Regions from separate parts of the Sphingobacterium sp. SG20118 genome, predicted to be linked through region 1. Evidence: riboswitches for the same ligand, from Rfam matches in the RefSeq annotation. Region 1 holds a riboswitch; each other region holds the start of a gene.
What was found. A riboswitch is a leader RNA that binds a small molecule or an ion and turns the genes downstream of it on or off. The one in region 1 is predicted to bind S-adenosylmethionine.
Positions count from the first base shown of each region.

Region 2: another riboswitch for S-adenosylmethionine. It lies ahead of metE (5-methyltetrahydropteroyltriglutamate--homocysteine S-methyltransferase); the one in region 1 lies ahead of metF (methylenetetrahydrofolate reductase [NAD(P)H]).
Region 3: another riboswitch for S-adenosylmethionine. It lies ahead of ACFX5U_RS11960 (O-acetylhomoserine aminocarboxypropyltransferase/cysteine synthase family protein); the one in region 1 lies ahead of metF (methylenetetrahydrofolate reductase [NAD(P)H]).

Region 1 covers NZ_CP172826.1:4,215,018-4,218,197, reverse strand. The annotation lists gene ACFX5U_RS19405 (30S ribosomal protein S16) at 1-448, shown strand, start outside; gene rimM (ribosome maturation factor RimM) at 583-1,110, shown strand; SAM riboswitch class I at 1,269-1,374, shown strand; gene metF (methylenetetrahydrofolate reductase [NAD(P)H]) at 1,435-2,391, shown strand; gene ACFX5U_RS19390 (protein O-mannosyl-transferase family) at 2,573-3,180, shown strand, end outside.
Region 2 covers NZ_CP172826.1:140,924-144,103, forward strand. The annotation lists gene metE (5-methyltetrahydropteroyltriglutamate--homocysteine S-methyltransferase) at 1-1,955, opposite strand, end outside; SAM riboswitch class I at 2,109-2,211, opposite strand; gene ACFX5U_RS00695 (phosphatase PAP2 family protein) at 2,287-3,048, opposite strand.
Region 3 covers NZ_CP172826.1:2,561,512-2,564,691, reverse strand. The annotation lists gene ACFX5U_RS11960 (O-acetylhomoserine aminocarboxypropyltransferase/cysteine synthase family protein) at 1-1,237, opposite strand, end outside; SAM riboswitch class I at 1,462-1,576, opposite strand; gene ACFX5U_RS11955 (prephenate dehydrogenase) at 1,834-2,676, opposite strand; gene ACFX5U_RS11950 (pyridoxal phosphate-dependent aminotransferase) at 2,689-3,180, opposite strand, start outside.

The sequences.
Region 1 (3,180 bases):
ACGCGCACCACGTGATGGTAAATTCATTGAACGTATTGGTTCTTACAACCCAAACACAAACCCAGCGACTATCGTTTTGGATTTTGAAAAAGCTTTGGATTGGATGAATAAAGGTGCTCAACCTACTGACACAGCTCGTACTATCCTTTCGGATAAAGGTGTTTTATACAAAAAACACTTAAATGGTGGTGTTAAAAAAGGTGCATTTGATGAAGCTGCTGCAGATGCTAAATTTGTTGCTTGGACTGAAGCTAATGATGCTAGAATCTCTGGTAAAAAAGATGGTTTAGCAACTACTAAAGCTGAAGCTAAGAAAATTGCATTAGCTGCTGAAGCTAAGAAAAAAGAAGCAATGGCTGCTGCAATTGCTGCTAAAAACGCTCCAGTTGTAGAGGAAACTCCTGCAGAAGAAACTGAAGCTCCAGCTGCAGAAGAAACTGAAGGATAATTTTTCTTTCATACAGTATCAAGAAAGCCGGTTTCACTATGAGCCGGCTTTTTTTTTCAAGAATGTAGTTTCTACTCCTATACATACTGCAATTTTGCAGATATATATTTAAATTTGCCCTTTCAAATAAGAACATGACCATAGAAGAAAGTTTTTACATCGGTTATATTAGTAAAACTCGCGGACTAAAAGGAGAGCTTCAGCTTTTTTTTGAATTTGAAGATTACCAAGATTTGGACTTTGATGTCCTATTTGCCGAAGTCAATAAAAAATTAGTACCTTACTTTGTAGACAATATCAAGTATCAAGCAAATAGTACAGCATACTTGAACTTAGAAGACGTCGATCATATCGATAAGGCACAACCTTTAGTCCGTAAAAAAATATACCTTCCTAATGATAAAATGCCTGAGCGAGATCCTGATGATTTTAGATATACAGACTTAATCGGGTATATAGTCATTGATGAGACGCATGGTGAGCTTGGCAAAATAACACATGTGCAGGAAATGCCTCAGCAATTTATAGCAACAGTCGATTTCAATGGGAAAGAGCTCATGTTTCCATTAAATGATGATTTAATGTTGGGCATTGATTCTGAAGGCCAAGTTTTAGAGGTAGATCTACCTGAAGGATTAGTCGAATTGTATAAAGAGATTTAAGTATTCGGATTAAATAATAAAACAAAAAAGTTATTGCATGAAAATGTAATAACTTTTTTGTTTTATTAGGCATCCGTTGAAATTAGTATTTATTGCCTTATTTAATACAAGCTATTAATATTATTTTGATTATCAATTTCTATTACCGATATTAGCGATGCTTATAGAGAAAGGCAGAGGGAATAGACCCAATGAAGCCTTAGCAACCTGTTATTTTATAAGGTGCTACATTCTACCCCAACTCAGAGATGGGAAAGATAAGTTGAAACAAGTCTACTTGTGCATTTCGATGTAAGCCAACCAAATCACTTTTAAAAAAAATTAATGAAAATCGTTGATCATATCAGTAATGCCAAAGGAAAAACTTTATTTTCTTTTGAATTGTTGCCCCCAGCTAAGGGTCAAGGTATCCAAAGTATTTTTAAAACAATGGACTCACTTATGGAATTCAAGCCTCCCTTTATCGATGTGACTTATCATAGAGAGGACTATATGTATAAGAAGCATGAAAGCGGTTTGCTAGAGCGTGTTGCTTATCGGAAACGTCCAGGGACAGTCGCTATCTGTGCAGCTATTATGAACAAGTATAAAGTGGATGCTGTTCCACATCTTATCTGTGGTGGTTTTACGAAAGAAGAGACAGAGAATGCTTTGATTGATTTGAACTTCTTAGGGATTGATAATGTGTTGGTTTTACGTGGAGATGCCAGAAAAGGTGATGCTGACTTTATTCCTACTGAAGGTGGCCATGCATTTGCTACGGACCTCTTAAAGCAGGTAGATGACATGAACAGAGGTCAATATTTACACGAGGATATTGTAAATTCTGAGAAAACAGATTTCTGTATCGGTGTTGCAGGTTATCCAGAGAAACATTTTGAGGCTCCCAATTTTAATACCGACTTCAAATGGTTGAAAAAGAAGGTCGAGATGGGTGCCGAATTTATCGTTACGCAAATGTTTTTCAATGTAGAAAAATATAAAGAATTTGTCAATAAGTGTAGAGAAAATGATATTCATGTACCTATTATACCAGGGTTAAAGCCTTTGACGACAAAAAAGCAGCTGATTACGTTACCGAAAATTTTTCATTTAGATATTCCAGAAGTATTGAGTGAAGCGGTATCAGGGTGTAAAAATAATGCCGATGTAAGGCAAGTCGGAGAGGAGTGGTTGGTACAACAGTGTAAAGAGTTAATTGACTTCGGAGCCCCAGTTTTGCATTTTTATACCATGAGTAATCCTGGTCCTACTCGGAGTATTGTTGAGAAGTTATTCTAAAGAAAAGTAAATATTAAAAAGAAACCTGCTGCACTTCAGATGTAGTAGGCTCTTTTTTTGTGCGCTGTATTTTTTGTTAAAAAAGGTTAATCCATATCATATGAAATCTCCTTTTATTATATTTAACTCAAAATCAAAGTGCGAATTGATTTATCGCAGGACTAATTAAACCTTTAAACCGATGAACTATACGAAAGTGAACAATATGTTAGGCTGGCTATGTGCTATCATGGCAACAGTAGTTTTTATTTTGACAGCCGAAAGAACAACAAGTTGGTGGGACACAGGCGAATTTATTGCCTCAGCTTATAAACTTCAGATTGTTCATCAGCCAGGTGCACCCTTATTTCTTATGTTGCAGAATATATTTTCAAATTTCGCTTTAGGTAATGTATCTCAGGTTGCTTTTTGGATGAATGTAGGGTCGGCTGTCTGTAGTGGTTTAACAGTGTTGTTCTTATTTTGGACCATTACAGCTTTAGCTAAAAAAATCACATATTCCGATAATCGCCCACTTGATAGAAACCAGCTTATTAAAATAATGGGGGCAGGTGTGGTTGGGTCTTTAGCCTATAGTTTCTCCGATACATTTTGGTACTCAGCAGTAGAATCCGAAGTCTATGCTATGTCTTCCTTATGTACAGCAGCGGTGTTTTGGTCCATTCTGAAGTGGGAGGTAAGAGCCAATAAACCGCAAGCAGATCGTTGGCTTATTGTTATTGCTTACATCATTGGACTTTCAATTGGGGTTCATCTATTGAACTTATTGGTTATTCCAGCTATAGCACT
Region 2 (3,180 bases), 880 kb from region 1:
GTATCATCGTCTACATTTGAAGAAGATACACGGAATGAGCGGACTGCCCAATCCAAATATTGTTGTTGATCAGCTTTGCGTAATGGAAGGCCTTCGCGTATTGCTGGCTCATCAATCTGGATAATTTTGATACCTGCTTTTTCTAGAGCTTGTACTTCATCTAAGATCGCTAATGCAATTTGGTATGTTGTGGTAGAACGGGGTTGATCGTTACGTACGAATGACCATTGTAAGATTGTTACTGGACCAGTTAACATTCCTTTTACAGGACGGTTAGTTAAAGTCTGTGCATAGGCTGACCAACGAACTGTCATGTCTGCAGGACGGTATACATCGCCATAAATAACTGGAGGTTTAACACAACGTGAACCATATGATTGTACCCAACCATTTTTAGTGAATGCGTAACCAGCTAATTGCTCACCGAAATACTCAACCATATCATTACGCTCGAACTCACCGTGAACTAGAACGTCGATATCTAATTGCTCTTGAAGGCGGATTGTTCTTTCTGTTTCTTCGGCGATTTCTTTATCATACTGCTCTTGAGAAATTACACCTTTTTTCAAGTCTGCTCTCCATTTACGAACATCTTTCGTTTGTGGGAATGAACCGATAGTTGTTGTTGGGAATGCAGGAAGGTTAAATTTTTCTTGTTGTGCTTCTTTACGTGAAGTAAATGTAGAAGTACGTTTAGCATCATCATCAGTGATATTTGCAGTACGTTCTTTAACTTCTGGTTTATGAATCAAGGTAGAAGTACGACGATCTTCAGCAGCAGCTTTATTTGCTTCGAAACGCTCAGCAGTTTTTGAATCTACTTCGCCATCAGCTAAAATCGCTAAATCTTTTACCTCAGCTAATTTTTGTTTAGCAAATGCTAACCAATTTTTCACTTCTTTTGGTAGTGATTCTTCATTGTCTTCGTTATCCAAATCGAAAGGAACGTGTAGTAAAGAACTCGAAGGTCCAATTAATACACGGTCTTTACCTAAAGCATCAACAGCTTTTTTGATTTGTGCTAAAGATTTTTCATAATCATTTTTCCAAATGTTACGACCTTCAACAACACCTAATGAAAGTGTTAATGAGGCTGGAACTTTTGCTAATATGGTGTCGAGTTGGTTTTCACCTCTTACTAAGTCAACGTGAACAGCGTAAACAGGTAAGTTTAATGCAGTTTCTTCATTGTCACGTAAAGCCTCGAAATATGTTGTTACAATAATTTTGATGTCTTTAGCTGCAGCAGCTAATTTCGTGAATACACTTGTGTATAATGCACGTGTTGCATCATCAATATCTAATGCTAAAAATGGCTCGTCAATTTGTACATATTTTGCACCAGCGGCAGCCAATTTGCCTAGGATTTCTTCATAAACAGGAACTAACTTGTCGATTAAATCGATACGGTTGAAACCAGTTTCTTTTTCTTTACCTAATAATAAGTATGAGATTGGGCCGATTAAAACTGGTTTAGTTTCGATACCCAAAGATTTTGCTTCGTTATATTCGTTTAGGAACTTTTCTGAAGTTAATTTGAATTCTTGATTTTTCACGAATTCTGGAACGATGTAATGGTAGTTTGTATCAAACCATTTTGTCATTTCCATTGCCGTAACATCAACACCATCTTGTTGGAAGCCACGTGCCATTGCAAAGTAAAGATCTAAGTTGTAGCCATTATCTTTTGTATCTAAAAGAGATTGGTATTGTGCAGGAATTGCGCCTACCGTTAAAGTCAAATCTAAAACTTGGTCATAAAATGAAAAATCATTTGAAGGAATCAAATCGATGCCAGCATCTTTTTGAGTTTTCCAGTTGCCTTCACGGATTTTCAGTCCAGCCTGCAATAATTCTTGCGCGCTGATTTTTTTAGCCCAATATGCTTCATTGGCCTTTTTCAACTCGCGAAAGGCACCTACACGTGGGTAACCTAAGTTGTTCGTTAGTAACATAAATATGAGATTATTTTATTTGTTCAACCTTAACGAAGCAAGAAATTAGAAGAGTTTTGTATTTGAAATAAAAAACGATCAAAAATTCTTGAATCTATTTTACTAAATTTTTTGATTGCTTTTAGAGAGGAGGGCACAGGATATTTTGTGTCTAGCTTATCATTCCCAATTTGATTGGGTAGAATGTAGCACCTTGTCAAATGACAGGTTGCTAAGGCTTCATTGGGTCTATTCCCTCTGCCTTTCTCTATAAGTGCTGTAAATATCGGAATTTCTTTTAGAAAAACAAAGTTTTTATAACTTTTGTGAAAAAATGACAAAGAATCGTGTATTATAATTGAAATGTAGCAACCATTCCGAGTTGTTTGCCATTGTAAAATGGAGAGGCCATCGTGAATGGAGTTCTTTTTTTTGATTGTAAATGTTTATCGAAGAGGGGTAGCAGCCAATATGCAATTTTGGTTCCCATGATTCCGATACCTGCGCCCATTGCTACATCAGAAAACCAATGTTTATGGTTATACATTCTGAGGTATCCTGTTCCTGCAGCAATTGTGTAACCTGCAATTCCATACCAAACAGATTGATCTTTATATTCTTGCCACAACATCTCTGCTCCTGTAAAGGCGATTGCAGTGTGTCCTGATGGGAATGACTCTTGGTCTGCTTGGTCTGGCCTCCAAGTAGGGGTGGTATGCTTAATTGTATATACAGTTGAGAGGGTGATAGCGTGAGAGATTGTGCTAATTGCCAAACGTTCTTTGAGACTGTGTTTACTGGGTATCCCGAGTATATCAAGACCATATACAGCTGCCGAAGGAATAAAAAGTGTGAGATTATCGAGCTTGAATGTTTTCGACGGATTGTTATTTATTGCATTGTTTATTTGTTCATTTTTATGTTTTAGGTAAGGGCTTTTTAAGGATACTATTCCATACGTTATTAATGTGGCTGGGACAAGTAATTGCTTGTATGATATCTGTTTGACTTCGGCTTTAGAATTAATAAGTGATAACGAGTCACTTTGGGCATGGAGAGATGTTGAATAGAAGGATAGTAAGAGGCTTAAAAATAATAGGGATGAAATTTTCATTGTTGTACTTAAATAATAATTTTACTTGGCATAAAGTGAGCGCGTATTTATAGCGGTTTTCTAACTTAGATAGCTCATCGATATGAATGCAAGAAGTTCTCTGTATCACATCAACGATTATGACGCCTTTTT
Region 3 (3,180 bases), 1.7 Mb from region 1:
AACGAAGTAAGCCTACAAATACTCCTGCTGCATTTTTTGCTTCATCACTAAGCTGTTGATGAGTTGTAGCCGCAGGGTGAATGATTAATGTTTTTGTATCTCCAACATTTGCCACGTGACTGATTAATTCTAGACTGTCAATAAATTCATCAGCTTTTGTTACGTCGCCTTTAATTTGGAAAGAAAGAACAGCACCGTAGCCATTTTTTAGATATTTTTGAGCGTTAGCATAACTTGGTGAACTCTTTAATCCTGGATAGTTTACATTTTCTACCTGTGGATGTGATTCTAACCATTTTGCTACTTCTAACGTATTGTCTACATGACGCTGAACGCGTAGGGATAATGTTTCTAAACCTTGAATCAGTTGAAATGAGTTGAAAGGCGATATTGCAGGACCAAAATCACGTAGCCCTTCTACACGCGCACGGATAGCAAATTGGATATTGCCAAATGGGCCATTAATACCAAATACGTCTGCAAATACCAATCCATGATATCCTTCTGATGGTTCTGAGAATTGTTTAAATTTACCATTTCCCCAGTTGTAATTTCCACCATCAACGATAACACCGCCGATGCTAGTTCCATGACCACCAATCCATTTTGTTGCTGATTGAACAACTACAGAGGCACCGTGCTCTAAAGGTTTGAATAAATAGCCGGCTGCACCGAATGTATTGTCAACAATAAATGGAATATCATGTTTTTTAGCAACAGCAGCTATTTTGTCAAAATCAGGGATATCGTAACTTGGGTTTCCGATAGTTTCCAAGTAAAGTGCTTTTGTGTTTTCATCGATTAATGATTCAAAGTCTTCAGCTGTAGTTTCTTTTGTAAAACGTACATCAATACCTATTCTTTTGAACGCTACTTTAAATTGATTATAAGTACCACCGTAGACATTACTGCTTGAAACAAAGTTATCTCCAGCTTCTAAAATGTTGTTTAATGCAATAAACTGCGCTGCTTGGCCAGAAGCAACAGCTAGTGCAGCTACACCACCTTCTAAAGCAGCTACTCGTTTTTCAAAAACATCTGTTGTAGGGTTTTGAAGACGTGTGTAGATGTTTCCAAATTGTTTTAATGCAAATAAATTAGCGCCATGTTCTGCGTTTTCAAATACATAAGAACTTGTTTGATATATAGGCACTGCACGTGAACCAGTTGTTGGGTCAGCAACTTGACCTGCATGCACTTGAAGTGTTTCGAATTTCAAATTTTTATTTGTAGACATTGTAGTTATAATTAATTAGTTAAAGATTCATTAGTAAAAAGGGGATAGGGCTTCGCACATGAATATGTACTCGCAATCAATAAATTAAAAACAGATTGATTAACAAGAAAACGTAAACATGTGCCAACACATTCGCGTCGAAGTCGATGCAAAAGTTGAGCTTGTTACGTTGGTTTTAGAATTTACCTTCTTGTTTTGTTGTAATGTGATTATCATTGTCGTTTCATTTATATCCTCCAAAGCAGTATTACTTTGGACAGGAATTGGCACCTTTTCAAACGTATTTTGAAGGTTGCCAGTGGGTCATTGAGCCAGTCTCTCGCCACTTCTTTATAAATCAAGACCTGATTGAAAGGTTTTGATTAGATGTATTTCTATTTGAAGTACATTGCAAATATATGCCTTGATTTTTATAAAGCAAAATATTTTGTGCTATTTATTTAAATAATTAAATAAAACAAGGATTTAGAGGAGTGTAGATGGATTACGTGTTTGAGGTAACCAGAATAAAAAGATAGGAGCATTGCCTCCTATCTTTTTTATATAATGGTCCTTCGACACTTTACACACAATGTTTACAAGATGGTGTAAAGTGTCTATTTTATAATGCGCTTAATCTTATTCGATTTTTTAATGAGTTTATGTAGCTCGCTATAATTCTCGTCTTGAATGGCATCTTTCAAGGCTTGAAGCTGTTTGATGTTTTCTTCCAATACTTCTAATACGTTTACTCTATTTTGTTTGAAAATAGGAGTCCACATATCAGGTGAACTTTTCGCTAAACGTACTGTTGATTCAAATCCGGAACCTGCTAACTCAAAAATTCTACCTTGCGATTTCTCTTTTTCCAGAACTGTTAGGGCTAAAGCAAAAGAGGTCAAGTGTGAAATATGAGAGACATAGGCTGTGTGAGTGTCATGCTCTTCGGCTGTCATAAAAGAAGAACGCATTTCCAGCAATTCAGTAATAGAATCTGTTAGTTCGAAGGCATCTTCATCAGATTTAAATGCCTCTACGTAGACCATCATTTTATCTTTAAACAGATCTGGGAGCGCGGCTTCAGGTCCAGAATACTCTGTACCTGCCATAGGATGCGCAGCGACATAGCGTCCACGTTTAGGGTGGTCAGAAATCAATTGTAAGATATTTAGTTTGGTAGAGCCCATGTCAACGATAACCTGATCTGTTACTTGATCGAGTAACTTTGGTGCTAAAGCGATGATTGCATCTACAGGAGCAGTTAAAATGATAACCTTACATTTTCCCAAAGCTTCTTCCAGTGTCGCTTTGTGGTCAATGAAGCCAATTTGCATTGCTTTGTTAAGGTTTGCATCACTTTTGTCTACACCAAAAACTTGATCGCAGAATCTTTTTTCTTTTAGTTTCATGGCGACTGAGCCGCCAATTAAACCGACGCCAATAATGGCTATATTTATCATGTTATTCTAATCTTAATTCGTTTCCTTTGCTACCTTAATCCGTGTAATTGCCTCTTTTAAAACTTCAACTGAGGCGCATAAACTAATTCTAATATAGGTGTTACCTGCGCTGCCGAATATTCCTCCAGGTGTGATGAATACACGTGCGAGATCCAAAACTTCATCACTTAAAGTGTATCCTGACGCGTAATTTTCAGGAACTTTAGCCCAGACAAATAGACCCACCTGATTCTTTTTATAAACACAGCCCAGTAAATCCATGATAGCAAATACCAGAAGTCTTCTTTCGTTATAAATGGTGTTCAACTCTTGATACCATGCTTTATCCAGCTGCAATGCTTTTGCTGCAGCAAGCTGAGCTGGTAAGAACATACCCGAATCCATATTACTTTTGAATCGCAATACTTCATTGATGCGTTCTTCTGCGCCAACCAACATACCGATACGCCATCCGGCCATATTAGAAGATTTGCTGAGCGAATTTAATTCCAAAGCGACTTCTTT